2 linked regions of the Cecembia calidifontis genome follow. The protein of the gene in region 1 interacts with the protein of each later gene in a pairwise test. Links are inferred from orthologs where the notes say so. Each region holds a gene or a part of one and is shown on either strand. Other genes may lie near its edges.

The links.
Region 2: the proteins of BC751_RS02215 (region 1) and BC751_RS20395 interact in binary tests that used the Escherichia coli proteins (3 or more experiments, as listed by UniProt). The link is inferred for Cecembia calidifontis from one-to-one orthologs.

The regions. Positions count from the first base shown.
Region 1 is NZ_SGXG01000001.1:495,602-504,527, forward strand. Bases 3,236-6,553 are described here. They hold BC751_RS02215 (2-oxoglutarate dehydrogenase E1 component), read right to left. Parts: upstream 6,241-6,553; coding sequence 3,436-6,240; downstream 3,236-3,435. Other genes in these bases: odhB (2-oxoglutarate dehydrogenase complex dihydrolipoyllysine-residue succinyltransferase), read right to left, coding at 3,236-3,318; BC751_RS02220 (hypothetical protein), read right to left, coding at 6,552-6,553. Also shown: lpdA (dihydrolipoyl dehydrogenase), read right to left, coding at 1-1,134; BC751_RS02205 (four helix bundle protein), read right to left, coding at 1,186-1,542; more of odhB, read right to left, coding at 1,780-3,235; more of BC751_RS02220, read right to left, coding at 6,554-7,526; BC751_RS02225 (SusD/RagB family nutrient-binding outer membrane lipoprotein), read right to left, coding at 7,551-8,926. UniProt on the Escherichia coli protein: E1 component of the 2-oxoglutarate dehydrogenase (OGDH) complex which catalyzes the decarboxylation of 2-oxoglutarate, the first step in the conversion of 2-oxoglutarate to succinyl-CoA and CO(2).
Region 2 is NZ_SGXG01000001.1:4,726,665-4,733,023, reverse strand. The notes cover bases 3,087-5,993. They hold BC751_RS20395 (ABC-F family ATP-binding cassette domain-containing protein), read left to right. Parts: upstream 3,087-3,530; coding sequence 3,531-5,456; downstream 5,457-5,993. Other genes in these bases: BC751_RS20390 (type IX secretion system plug protein), read left to right, coding at 5,498-5,993; BC751_RS20400 (PQQ-dependent sugar dehydrogenase), read right to left, coding at 3,087-3,345. Outside these bases: BC751_RS20410 (M16 family metallopeptidase), read right to left, coding at 1-636; BC751_RS20405 (aminopeptidase P family protein), read left to right, coding at 832-2,121; more of BC751_RS20400, read right to left, coding at 2,218-3,086; more of BC751_RS20390, read left to right, coding at 5,994-6,359. UniProt on the Escherichia coli protein: Genetic data indicate it may be involved in ribosome assembly or function.

The DNA.
Region 1 (8,926 bases):
CGGGAACTTACCAACTTTGTATTTCATACCCTTTTCCTTCAATTGCTCCTCGGTGTAACCCACTGAAGCTACCTCAGGCCAGGTGTAAACAACCCCGGGGATCAATAGGTAATTGATATGTGGTTTTTGTCCGGCGATGCTTTCTGCTACAAAAACCCCTTCTTCCTCTGCCTTATGCGCCAACATGGCACCTTTAACCACATCTCCGATGGCATAAATATTAGGCACATTGGTTCTAAGGTGATCGTCCACTTCCACCTGACCCCTTTCATTCAGTTTTACTCCTGCAGTTTCCGCATTCAGGCCATCAGTATAAGGTCTTCTACCGATGGAAACAAGGACATAATCACCCTTGATTTCCACGATTTCACCCTTGCCGTTATCTGCTCTGACAATTACCTCTTTTCCTTTATTCTCAACAGCCGTCACTTTATGTTTGAGGTAAAAATCAAAGCCCAGTTTCTTCAATGATTTCTGAAGCTCCTTGCCCATGGTCCTATCCATGGAAGGAATGATGGCATCCATAAATTCAACAACAGAGACTTTGGCACCCAATCTTCCATACACAGAGCCCAATTCCATACCAATCACGCCACCACCGATAACAATCAGGTGTTTGGGGATTTCCTTCATCTTCAAAGCTTCTGTGGAAGTGATAACCCTTTCCTTGTCAATTTTGATGAATGGAAGTGAAGCCGGCTTGGAGCCTGTGGCGATGATGATGTTTTTACCCTGAATGGTCTCAGAAGAACCATCCTCTTTGGTCACTTTTACGGTATTCTTGTCCACAAAGGAACCGAAACCATGGTGCACATCAATTTTGTTTTTCTTCATCAAAAACTGGATACCGTCCACATTTTGCTTAACCACATCTTCTTTGCGGGCGATCATCTGCTTGAGATCCACTTTCAGGCCACTCAGGTTGATGCCATGGGTTTTGAAAGTATGGGCAGCATTGTGGTAATGCTCTGAAGAATCGAGCAATGCCTTGGAAGGAATACACCCTACGTTGAGACAAGTACCCCCCAAGGTAGGATATTTTTCAATGATGGCGGTTTTCATCCCAAGCTGTGCCGCTCTGATAGCAGCAACATACCCTCCTGGTCCTGAACCGATTACTATTAGGTCGTACATATTTAAGACTTTGTACCAAGTACCAAGTACGATGTACCAAGTACGCGGTGATTAGTGAATATTTAAACTTTTTTTAAGTTTAACGATCATGTTTTGAAGATGCTCCAATTCACTCTCAAGATGTTGGAAATCTTGATCGTTAATATAATCCAACCTATTAGAAATAAAAATTTGAGTATCTAGTTCAAAGGAAGAGCCTAAGGCTATTCCCAAGAAATTGTCAAATTCTTTCTTTCCATTTCTTCCTGCCCCTTCAGCAATATTTGAAGGAATAGAAACTGCGGATTTGTTCATTTGAGAAATCAACCCATACTTTTCTTCTGCAGGTAGTTTCTCAGTTATCCTGTAAACTTCAACAGCGAGATCAATGGCCTTTTGCCATACATGTAATTCTTTGTATCGGTGCATATTTGTTGGATTTAAGGTGAACTTTTAGCCTAAATCTAACTGCAAAGAAAAGAACTATACAAATTATAAACGGATAAATAACCGATTAATAACCACTGAGCATTTTCTTGTACTACGCTCTGCTACATGGTACTTTGTACTTGGTACATGGTACACTTTGACTCTCGCTTCTTGCTTCTTGTTTCTTGTGTCTTATCTCTTGTGTCTTGTTTCTAGAATCTAGCTTCTCGCCTCTCTTTAAACTCCAAACAACAACCTCGTAGGATCTTCCAAGAGCTGTTTTACCCTTACCAGGAAGCTTACTGACTCCCTACCATCGATGATTCTGTGATCATAAGAAAGGGCAAGGTACATCATCGGACGGATAACCACCTGTCCGTTTTCAGCTACCGGTCTTTCTACGATGTTATGCATACCCAAGATAGCAGACTGAGGCGCATTGATGATCGGCGTGGACATCATGGAACCGAAGATTCCTCCATTGGTAATGGTAAAGGTACCCCCTGTCATTTCTTCAATGGATAATTTGTTGTCTCTTGCTTTGGTAGCCAATCGGACAACCTCTTTTTCAATCTGTTCGAAGCTCATGGATTCGGCATTTCTGATCACAGGCACTACCAGACCTTTTGGCGCGGATACCGCAATAGAAATGTCACAGAAATCATGGTAAACAATCTCATTCCCATCAATCATGGCATTTACTGCAGGCCATTCCTGAAGGGCTACGCATACTGCCTTGGTAAAGAAGGACATGAAACCAAGGTTGACCCCATGCTTCTCTTTAAACTGGTCTTTAAACTTCTTTCTCAGCTCCATGATCGGCGCCATGTTCACCTCATTGAAAGTGGTAAGCATGGCAGTTTCATTTTTCACGGATACCAACCTCCTCGAAACCGTTCTTCTCAAGGAAGACATCTTCTCTCTTCTGCTTTCTCTTGAACCAAATACTCTTGGAGCTGCAGCTGTTTCTGAAACTTTAGGAGCAGCGGGTTGGGCTGCAGCTTGAGGAGCTGCCTGTGGTTTAGGCTGGGCAGTCAAGGCATCTTCTTTTGTGATCCTTCCATCTTTTCCGGTTCCTGCGATCTCAGCTGGATTCAAACCTTTCTCAGCTATGATTTTTGCCGCTGCAGGAGAAGCATGTCCCGTAGCATATGTCTGTGATCCAGATGGAGAAGCACTTGATGAGGCTGCGGGAGCAGCAGCTGGGGCAGCTGTTTGCGCCGGAGCACCCCCTTCTACCACTTCAATTTTGCAGATCAAGCCACCGATCTCCAATGTGTCCCCTTCCTTGGCAACATGCCTTAAAATCCCTGTTGCCTCGGCCGGCAATTCAAAAGTCGCTTTATCAGAATCGACTTCTGCAATGATCTCATCCAACTGAACAAATTCGCCATCCGCTTTCAACCAAGAGGCCAAAGTAACTTCTGTAATGGATTCTCCGACTGGGGGAACGATCATTTCTTTAACCTCTCCTGTCTTGGTACCGCTAGCGGTGGTTTCTTTACTTTTAGCAGCTTGAGCAGGGGCCGCGGATACGGCAGCACCATCTTCTATGACGCAGATAACTGAACCTATCTCCAAGGTTTCGCCCTCTTGTGCTTTTATTCTCAATACTCCTGCTTGCTCAGCAGTAAGTTCAAACGTTGCTTTATCGGATTCCAATTCACAGATCACTTCATCCATGGCCACTTGGTCACCGTCTTTTTTAAACCATTTTCCGATGGTCACTTCACTAATGGATTCCCCTACAGCGGGGACTTTCATTTCTAGGCTCATTGTTTTTTCTTTTTTACCCCCAAGCCCGCTCCAGCAGGCCTAAGGCTAATTTAATTGGATAAAATTTAAATTAAACCTATATCCCGAATCCTTTATGCCTTCGGGATTAGGGGTTATTTACGAAAGTTTTAACGCTTTATTGATAATGGCCGACTGCTCTTCCACGTGTACCTTGTGGTATCCGGTTGCTGGAGAAGCAGATGGTTTTCTGGAAATCACTTCCATTGGAATCTCCTTGTAAAGCATTCTCAACATGTAATTCCAATAACCCATATTTTCCGGTTCTTCCTGTACCCAGTATATCTCAGCACCTTTGTACTGCTTCAATACTTCTAGAATTTGCTTCTTGGGAAGTGGATGCAGCTGTTCAACACGAATGATCGCGACATCTTTTACTTTCTCCTTTTCTCTGGCTTCATCCAAATCGTAATATATTTTACCTGAGCAAAGCACCACTCGTTTTACATCTGCCGCTTTTGCCGTTGTATCAGGAATAAGCTCTCTGAACCTTCCGGAAGTAAATTCTTCCAAAGGAGAAACAACTTTTGGATGCCTCAAAAGAGACTTTGGGGACATCACAATACAAGGTTTTCGGAACTCCCATGCCAACTGCCTTCTGAGCAAATGGAAGAAGTTTGAAGGTATGGTTATATTGGCTACTACAATATTGTATTCAGCAGACAACTGAAGGAACCTTTCAGGTCTGGCATTGGAGTGCTCAGGACCTTGGCCTTCATAACCATGGGGCAATAACAATACCATACCGTTCATTTTACCCCATTTAGATTCAGCAGAGGAGATAAACTGGTCGATCATGGTCTGAGCGCCGTTGGCAAAGTCACCAAACTGGGCCTCCCAAATAGCCAAAGAATGCGGATTGGCCATGGCATATCCATATTCAAATCCCAACACAGCATATTCAGAAAGCAGGGAGTTGTAGATATGGAACTGGGCTTTACTGTCCTTCAATTCTTTGAGGAAATTGTACGGTTTGTTGGTATTGGCATCATGTACCACCGCATGTCTATGGGAGAAAGTTCCACGCTGAACATCCTGCCCTGTAATCCGCACGGTCTTGCCTTCCAGCAATAATGAACCATATGCCAGCAATTCGGCTGCGGCCCAGTTGAGGGATTTGGATTGGAAGAACATGTCCTTCCTTTGCTTCAACTGCACTTCAATTTGTTTGATCGGTTTGAAACCTTTAGGGATGGTGGTCAGGGCTTCAGCCACTTTCTCCACCATATCCAGGTTGATGCCGGTTTCAGGTGATTTTTCAAAATCTTCTGGAGTGGATTTTCTCAGTTCCTGCCAGGCTTTTTCGAATTTGGTAAATTGATAGGGAAGAGGCTTCTCTTTCACCATGTTCAACCTGTCCTGCAAAAGCTTACGGAATTCTTCATCCATTTGCTTGGCGATCTTGGCATCAATATCCCCTCTTTCGGTCAATCTTTTTACATAAATCTCCCTTGGATTGGGATGCTTGGAGATGATATTGTACAACTCAGGCTGGGTGAATTTTGGCTCATCAGACTCATTGTGGCCATGTCTTCTGTAACAAACCATATCCACAAAAATGTCTTTGTCAAATTTTTGACGGAATTCAGCGGCCAATTTGGCTGCAAAAACTACTGCTTCCGCATTGTCACCATTTACGTGGATGACCGGAGCATCTATAATTTTGGCCACATCTGTACAATAAATAGAAGTTCTGGCATCATCAAAGTCGGTCGTAAAACCTACTTGGTTATTGATGACAAAATGTATGGTGCCTCCGGTATTATAGCCTTTCAAGCCCGCCATCTGGGTAACTTCATACACGATACCCTGGCCGGCTACCGCAGCATCACCATGAACTAAAATGGGTAGAGCTTTCTTGGAATTCCCTTTATGCTGGGAATCAATTTTGGCACGTATAAAACCTTCCACTACAGGATCCACCGCCTCCAAATGGGAAGGGTTAGGAGCCAGTTTAAGGTTCACTTTTTTATCACCTGTAGTAATGATATCGGAAGAATAACCCATATGGTATTTTACATCCCCATCACCCATGGTGAGGTCAGGCTTGGCAGTACCTTCAAATTCTGAGAAAATCTGTTCATAAGTTTTACCCATGATATTGGCGAGGACATTGAGACGTCCCCTGTGTGCCATACCGATCATCACCTCTTCTACTCCATAATCCGCAGCAGTATTGATTACCGCGTCCAGGAAAGGGATGGTGCTTTCACCACCTTCAAGGGAAAATCTTTTTTGGCCCAAATATTTGGTATGAAGAAAATTCTCAAATACAACAGCCTGATTTAATTTAAATAGAATTCTTTTTTTCTCTTCTACAGAGGGATTAAAAGCCAGAGCTTCTTTTTCAATTTTGGTTTTCAACCAATCCAACATCTCCGGATCCCTGATGTACAGATATTCAAAACCAATCGCACCTTCATAAATGATTTTGAGAGCCTCAACAATTTTTGAAAGCTTGGCAGTACCAATACCAATTTCATTTCCGGCTTGAAACTCGGTATTCAGATCATTTTGGTCTAAGCCAAAATCCTCAAGATCAATCAAAGCTTTCCTATCCCTTCTTTCCCTTACTGGGTTGGTTTTGGATCTCAGGTGTGCCCTTGACCTGTAAGCATGGATCAAGGCCCTTACTTTGATCTCTTTGGGCAATTGCTCCATATCCATGATTGTACCTCTGGTAGCCAAAGCACCGCTCACTGCAGGTCTGCTCTCACCGTTTCCTGCAACAACTTTTACCGCACCACCTTCTTCGTCCTCTCCAAATTTTGTAATGGCAAAATCAAAGCCGTCAAAAAAAGTCTTCCAACTTGGGTCTATTGAATCAGGGTTCTTTTTATATTCCGCATACAGCTCATCAATGTAAGCCACATGCGCATTGGAAATGTAGGAATAATTATCCATATCGATTTAATGTCTTTGTTTACAAAGGTATAGGTAAATAAAATTGTAAAAAAACCGTATAACCGAATATCCATATATATTTATTTTTCTTCAAATTCACGACCCTAACCAAATATTATTCTATCAATCGGTGTCTTTTTCTTCCAAAAGGAAAATATGAACGGAAAAACACTAAAGTAACCAGGATTAAAAGCCAAAAAATGGTCAAAAACAGAATTAAATGTATATCAATTAAGCAAAACAAAAAAACAGCGCCCATAGAGCGCTGCTTTTTTTATGAAGAAAGTTTACTAGTTGACTTGATTTTATCATTATCTCAAACCAGGAGGGAATGGCTTGCCCTCATTGGCAAACATAGTTACTGTTCCGGATTCCCCATAAGTATTCACCCATCTGAAAACCAATTCAGATGCGCTAGAGCTGAGAACCTCCATGGAGTAGAGGTCACCATATTTATCAGCACCACTCATGGTCAATCTACCACAAGCATCCGAGATAACCACATTACCATTACCCCAGGTATCACCGATACAAGCCCAGTAACCGAAGGTTCCATCAGAAACCCTATAGGTCGTAGGACCAGTCCTGGTCCAGGTAGTGGTCCCTTCAAAAGAAGGAGGGCAAGAACCTAAAGGACCGGTAGCGCCATCATGTCTGAATCTGTAAGTACCTTCTAGATCAGAAGGGCAGACTACGCTTGCAGCATAGAAGAATGGAGAAGCATAGAAGAAACCACCTGCTACATCAGAAGAACGGTTGGTATCTGTAAAGACTCTGCCAAACCTGTCTGTGGCACGTAATCTAACTTCAAAAACATCACCACCTTCAATTTGAGCTGCTGTAAGACCCAAAGCAGCAATCATTTCCGTAGCGGTAACCTCAAATGTTGTTCTCAAATAGGTTTGAGTCGGATGGTTAGGGTTTTCTGTAGCTTTTTGAAAATCTGCTTTAGTCAACGTTTTAACCAAAACATCTTGAACATTGGTAGCTGTACCTGTTGGAATATATTGAAAACCAACCCCAGTAATCAATCTTCTATGTCTTACCCTAACTTCCACAGACTGAAGTGTCTCTCCCCCTTCAGCATCCACAGCTTCTAAAGTAAGCCTAACGCGTGCATTGCCCAAGTTAAAGAAATTGAGGTCTGTTGAACGCTCCAATGTTCTTAGGTAAAGGGCAGTATCAAATGTTTTATATGGTATCGTAGGATCCACAAAGTCCACACAGGCAGAAAACACCATCATAAGGGACATCAAGAATCCAAAACCAATTTTATTAATTTTCATAACTTTCAATTTAAAGGTCAAAGATTAATATATCCCATTTGGGAAATTGCCTATTGGATTATTATCCCAGAACACCCTTACACTTAGACCTGCTTTAGGCTGAGCATTGCTGTTGGTAACTACGTGGTTGTTAGGATATGGAAGCGATCTTGGGAAAGTACCAAAATTTTCCAACAATCCTGGCTGCATGTTATCCGGCTTTCCGGTTCTTCTGTAAAGGTTGTAAGCTTCGTTACCGTTGCCGAACAAAGACAACCAGTATTCTCTGGCGATGAGGTTCATCCTCCTGTCATCATTTGGTGCAGCATTCCATTCATTTATAACATAGTTAATGTAATTGTTCACTGAAGTAGCATATCCTGCATCATTTTGCCAAGCCTGAATGGCAGCAGCATTGGAGCCCGAAGATGCTACTGAGAACGACCGTACAAAATTCATGGATTTTCTGATACCACTTTCCATCAATTCTATTGTATTACCGGCAACACCAGGAAGGGTTAAGGCAGCTTCAGCTCTCATAAAATCTACGAAGGAAGCCATCATGATAGGCCAAATACCTGCCCCATTGGCACCAGCGCCTCTGCTTACTGAAGTATTGGCATTGTCATCAAATCGACCACCGACTGGATAAACGCCCCATTGGGTTCTCAAAGGCCCATCTGGTGGAATACCCTCAGCGTTCAGGTGATCTCTACCCCAATATCCTCTATTACCTGGCAAACAGAATGGCCAACCACCTGCTAAATAATGGCCTGGTGCAATCTCAGAAATACATCTTAATTGATCAGGATCTGTGGGGTTTGTAATTCTCTGTCTATATAGGTAATATCTTGCTCTGGGATCGTCAAAACCTTTCGCTTCTGTCAAGTGGAACATGTACCAGGTAGAGTGATATTCACCGCCACCACCATTGTTATATTGATTGTAATAAGGGTGCTGAGAAGCAGGATCGGTGAAGTTTGTTCCGAAACGGAAAACAAAATCATCACCTGTGCCAATCAAATTACCTTCAGTGATCAGAGCATTGATTGCCGCAGCAGAACCAGTAGCATTGGTCAGCTTCAAGTTCAAATGTGCCCTTAATTTCAATGTATTGATCAACTTTCTCCATTTGGTATAATCCCTATTGTAATACAAATCCTGTGGATTGCCGGCAGAAGGAACTGCGGTAAAGTTAGCAGCAGCCTGGTCCAAAATTGCCAAAGCTTCTGCATAAATTGCCGCACCATTATCCAATTTCGGGTTAAAATTGTTAGGATCTAAAGCCTCGGTGTAAGGAACATCACCAAACCAATCCACCAAGTTCATCAGGATATAAGCCTTCAAAGTTCTGGCAATGCCCAAGTGTCTTTGGAAGTTTCTTTCTGTTGCAATTTCCTCCAAGAATTTGATATCATTTA
Region 2 (6,359 bases), 4.2 Mb from region 1 along the record:
TTTATGCGGTATCTCAGAAAGGAGTCCCTCGATTTTTTGTAAAGCCTTTTCGAAAGAGATATTGCCGATTACAGAAAATACGATCTGGGTAGTATCCAATCTGCTCGAAACAAAATCAAAAAAATCCTCTTGCCTGAATCTGCTTACAGTTTCTTCATTCCCCAGGATGTTTCTTCCCAAGGCATGGCCTTCAAAAACCATTTCATCAAAATCGTCTTGGAGTGAGTCATCCGGGGAATCTTTGTACATGGCCATTTCCTCCAAAATTACCTGCCTTTCCTTTTCTATCTGCTTTTTTGGGAAGGTAGAATTGAAGGTGATGTCAAAAAGAAGTTCTGCTGCTTTTCCATAATGCTCCTTTAACACACTCGAATAGAAACAAATTTTCTCCTTGGTAGTGTAGGCATTGAGTTCCCCGCCTAAAGACTCAAGACGGTTGATGATATGGTAGGCCTTTCTTTTTTTGGTGCCTTTGAAAGCCATATGTTCCCAAAAATGTGCAATCCCCTCTTCCTCTTTGGATTCATCCCTGCTGCCTATGTTTAACACAAATCCGCAATGGACTATCCTGGTATGGTTGACTTCCTGATGAACAATTCTGATTCCGTTGGCTAATTGCTTTAAATTGTACTGCATGTAATCCTTTTTCCTCACCTCAATGTACAAAAATAAAAGACTTTCAATACTCTTTTTCGATTATTCCAAAGATTCAATTTCCCTTAGTGGTTTTTTTAGCCGGAGTGAATTGATAATTTAGAGTTTTGTAAAGCATGATAAAATCCTTAGACACTTAATTTACTGAATTCATAAGCATTGAAAACTTACTTATCTATGAAATACACACCTCTTCCAAAAAGCCTTTATATCAAAAACAGGAAAAAATTAACCGAGAAATTGCCGGCTAAATCAGTAGCGGTTTTTCATTCCAATGATATTATGCCGACCAATGCAGACGGGACCATGCGTTTCAGACAAAACAATGACCTTTTTTATCTCAGCGGGATTGATCAGGAAGAAAGCATTTTGGTCATCTGCCCTGATTTTCCTGATCCTACTATGCGCGAAATTCTATTTTTAAGGGAAACCAATGAACATATTGCGATTTGGGAAGGGCATAAATACACCAAAGAGGAAGCCCATGAAATTTCAGGAATAGAAAACATCCAATGGGTGAGCAGTTTCGACGGTGTTTTTAATACCCTGATGGCTTTAAGTCAGCATGTTTTATTAAATACCAATGAACATCTCCGTGCAGATATCCAGGTAGAAACCAGAGATGCCAGGTTTATCAAAAAATGTAAGGAAAAGTATCCCCTTCATCACTATCACAGGCTGGCTCCGCTGATGCACCAGTTAAGAGGGGTTAAAGAAAAGGAAGAAATTGACCAAATGCAGATAGCCTGCGATATCACCGAAAAGGGTTTTAGGAGAATACTTTCCTTTGTAAAGCCAGGAGTAACCGAGTACCAGATAGAGGCTGAGTTTATCCATGAATTTGTGAGGAACAGGAGCAAGGGTTTTGCCTATGAACCCATTATTGCTTCTGGGGCAAATGCCTGTGTGCTGCATTACATAGAAAACAAAGATACCTGTAAAGATGGAGACCTGCTTTTACTTGATGTGGGCGCAGAATACGGGAATTATAATGCGGACATGACCCGGACTATTCCTGTAAATGGGAAATTTACAGAAAGACAAAGGAAGGTGTATGATGCAGTATTGAGGGTGCAAAGAGGGGCTATGAATATTCTCAGACCTGGCATCAATATCCAGGATTACCATAAGGAAGTGGGGCTGATCATGCAGTCTGAATTGTTAGGCTTGGGTTTATTGGATCAGACCGACATCAAAAACCAAGACCCCAAATGGCCTGCGTATAAAAAATACTTTATGCATGGCACATCTCACCATTTAGGTTTGGATGTACATGATGTGGGTACCATGTATGACCCGATTACCCCGGGTATGGTTTTTACGGTTGAACCCGGTATCTACATCAGAGAGGAAGGATTGGGGGTCAGGCTCGAAAATAACATCCTGATCCAGGAAAACGGATATTTTGACCTGATGCGCAATATTCCAATTGAGGCGGAAGAAATCGAAGAATTGATGAATCGATGAAATTTTGATTTCGAAAGTCGGATTTCGGAAATGTGAATACCTTGCAATTGATATCGAATACCGGGAATTCCAACATCCGAAATCTGACTTTTAATTTTATTTCTTGTAACTGATCTTATAAATACAATTGGCCATGTCATCCGAGACCAGCAGGCTTCCATCAGGAAGCTGAAGCACATCCACAGGTCTGCCCCATACATCCTGGGTTGCATGGTTGAGCCATCCTTCAGCAAAAACCTCTTCCCTGACCACTTTTTGGTTTTTATCCAATATAACATGTGTAACCTGGTAACCGATTTTTTTGCTGCGGTTCCATGATCCATGCTTGGCAATAAATATGTTGTTATGATATTTTTCAGGGAATTGGGAACCGGTATAAAATCTCATGCCTAAAGGAGCTGTGTGTGGGCCAAGTTTGGCGGCAGGAGCGGTGTAGGCATTTTTATCCTTTCCCTTATTTCCAAACTCCGGGTCTTTGACATCACCGGCATGCCAATAAGGATATCCAAAATGCATGCCTTTTTGGGGAGCATGGTTGAGCTCGCAATCCGGGATATCATCCCCCATCATATCTCTTCCATTATCAGTAAACCATAATTCTTTGCTTTGGGGGTGCCAGGCAAAACCAACAGTATTTCTGACCCCTTTGGCAAAGATCTCTGGCTTAATGATAGGGGAATTGACATCGATCCTGGTGATCGAAGCAAATATTTCTTCTGATTCACAAATATTGCACGGAGCACCAACTGGTACATAGAGCAAACCATCCGGTCCAAAAGCGATAAATTTCCAGCCATGATGGGCCTTGTCCGGATATTGGTCATAGACTACTTCAAATTTTGGATTTTCAAGGTTCTTTTCGATGTTTCGGAAACGTAATATCCTGCTGACTTCTGCCACATAAAGATCCCCATCCTTGAAGGCAACTCCATTGGGCATTCTGAGTCCCGAAGCTAGGGTATATCTTTTATCTGCTTTCCCATCTCCATTGCTGTCCTTTAAGGCATACACGTTTTTCCCCTGCCTGTTGCCGACAAAAATGATACTGCCGTCCGCATTCATGGCCAATGACCTGGCATCGGGGACATCTTCAGCCCAAACCGAAATCTGGAAGCCTGCCGGTAGCTTGATGGTCTCCAGTTGGATGTAATTGTTTTTTTTGTTTTGTCCTGAACAGGAAAAGCTAATCAGGATAAAAAGCCCTAGGATCAGTTGTTTTGCCATTACTTGGTTTTTTAGATTCTCACTCAATTTAACCAAATCTTTCACGCATTGTTAGTCAATTTGGATAAGTGATAAAATGGGTGCTTAAAACCTATTGAAGTTAATTTAAAAGGAAATGTGGAATCCAAACTCAGCTTAGTTTGTTAATTTAGCCGACTGGATTAGCGTATACCTGAATCTGAAGCATGTTATCTATCAATAATCTTTCTTATTATATAGGAGGGAGGGCCCTCTATGAAAATGCCTCTTTGCATATCAAGCCTAAAGATAAAATCGGTTTGGTCGGCCTGAACGGAACAGGAAAATCTACTTTGCTCAAGTTGATCAATGGAGATTATCAGCCCAGTTCCGGAGAAATCCAAAAGGCCAAGGATTGTACCATAGGCTTTCTAAACCAAGATTTGCTTTCCTATCAGTCAGAAGACTGCATATTGGACGTAGCATTAGAGGCTTTTAAAGAAACCCTACAGCTTCAGGAGGAAATTGATAAGGTACTCAAACAGATGGAAACCGATTATTCAGAAGAGACCATCAATAGACTCGCCAAATTGCAGGATCAGTTTGAAGCAAAGGAAGGCTATACCATCAAGGCTAAGGCAGAGGAAGTTTTGGAGGGGATAGGATTTTCGACATTGGATCTGAAAAGACCACTAAAGACTTTTTCAGGAGGATGGAGGATGAGGGTGATGTTGGCCAAGTTGCTTTTGGAAAAACCCTCCTTATTGATGTTGGACGAACCGACAAACCACCTGGATCTTCCCTCTATTCAGTGGGTGGAAAATTATCTGAGGACCTACGAAGGCGCGGTGATTGTGGTTTCTCACGACCAAGAATTCCTGGATAATTGCATCGAAACTACGGTAGAAGTTTCCAATGGAACGCTGACCATGTATCCCGGAAATTATTCTTTCTATCAAAGGGAGAAAAAGGAAAGGATGGAAATCCAGCAGAATGCTTATGAAAACCAGCAGCAGATGATCAAACAAACGGAACGCTTTATTGAGCGTTTCCGTGCCAAGGCTTCCAAATCCAATCAGGTCCAATCCCGTATCAAGGCTTTGGACAGAATGGAAAGGGTAGCAGAAGTAGTGGATGATAACATTGCCGTTAATTTTAAGTTCAAATTTTCCCAAAAATCAGGTAGGGACGTAGTGGTTTTGGACCATGTGTCCAAAGCCTATGGGGACTTGGTCATTCTCAAAAATGCCTCTGCCAGAATTGAAAGAGGAGATAAAATAGCCCTCATCGGGGCCAATGGCAAGGGGAAATCAACCCTCCTCCGGATTATTGATGGAACAGAGCACATTCAGGGTAAGCGAGAACAAGGGCACAATGTCATCAAATCCTTTTATGCGCAGCATCAGCTTGAAGCCCTTAATGTTGACAATGAAATCCTGCAAGAATTGCAACAAGCAGGATCAGGTAAAACCGATACAGAACTCAGGAATGTACTGGGCTGCTTTCTATTTACCAATGACGATGTGTTTAAGAAAATCAAGGTGCTCTCAGGAGGTGAAAAATCAAGGGTAGCGCTTGCCAAAACACTTATTTCTGAGGCTAATTTTCTACTGCTTGATGAGCCTACCAACCACCTGGATATACAATCTGTCAACATCCTGATCCAAGCTTTGCAACAGTACGAAGGTACTTTTATTACTGTTTCCCATGACAGGCATTTCATCCGAGGGGTTGCAAATAAAATTTGGTATATAGAAAATCAAGAAATAAAGGAGTATCCCGGAAGTTACGAGGAGTTTGTATATTGGAAATCCCAACAACAGGAAAACCAAGCCCAGGTCCGGCAAGAGGAAAAAAGCAAAACTGAGCCCAGGAAGAAAGTTTTTAATGATGTAGAACTCCAACAGAACAAAAAAGAGCTCAAGAAAAAAGAACAGGAACTGACTCAATTGGAAAGTAAAATCATGGACTGTGAATCGCTTAAAAGTGAGTTGGAAGCTGCATTGTCAGATCCTGAAAATTACTCCGTTCCGGAAAAATTGGAAAATCTTAACAGGCAGTACCAACAGGTGAAGCTTAAAGAAGATGAACTGAACAGAGAGTGGGAACAACTCGTAGAACTGATTGGGACCCTTCAGGAAAACATCCGATAATGGCATATCCTTTGAGTTAACTGTTTAATCAAGAAAAACTGATGATGCGCAAAATTCTTATTCTATTTTCCCTCTTTCTTTGGTCTGAAACTGTCATAGGGCAGGCTAACAAAGTGTTATATGACAGGGTCTTTGAAGAAAATATCCAATCAGTTAGGCTTTTTCCTATGAGAGGGGATTTGGATGCACAGATGAATTCTCCTGTTATTCAACTTGGCGGCAACATCCCACTTGTTTTATTATTTGATGACCTGGCCTATGATCCTGATATGTATTCTGTGAAAATCATTCACTGTAATATGGACTGGACTCCTTCGGATCTCAAAGAACCGGAATACCTCGATGCCTACAACGAGTTCAATGTGACTTCCTACGATTATTCTATCGATACCCGAATTCCCTACATTCATTATCGCTTTACCATTCCTCCGGTAAAAAAATCAGGGAATTATGCCGTGATGGTTTACCGGGGTAGGGACCAAAATCAACCCATTATCACAAGAAGGTTCATGGTGTTCCAAAACATGGTCAATCTTGCAGCAAGGGTTGTCCCTCCCAGTCAAACCGAGATGAGAAGGCAAGTGCAGCAGATCAATGTCAATATCAATTATAAGGGAAGGGAGTTGTTTGATCCCATCAATAACCTTAGAGTGGTGATCAGGCAGAACCAAAGATGGGATAATGTAAAAGTCCTCAACAGGCCGACCATGCTTAGGGAAGATACCAAAATGTTGGAGTACAATCTATTTGATGGAAGCAATGCATTTTTTGCAGGGAATGAGTTCAGGTTTGTGGACTTAAGGTTCATGAGGGCCAGAGGAGTCAATGTCAATGCGATAAGGATAGAGGAGGATGCTGTCTTTGCAGAAGGGGGGCTTGATAAAATTCGCCCGGCAGGGGTTT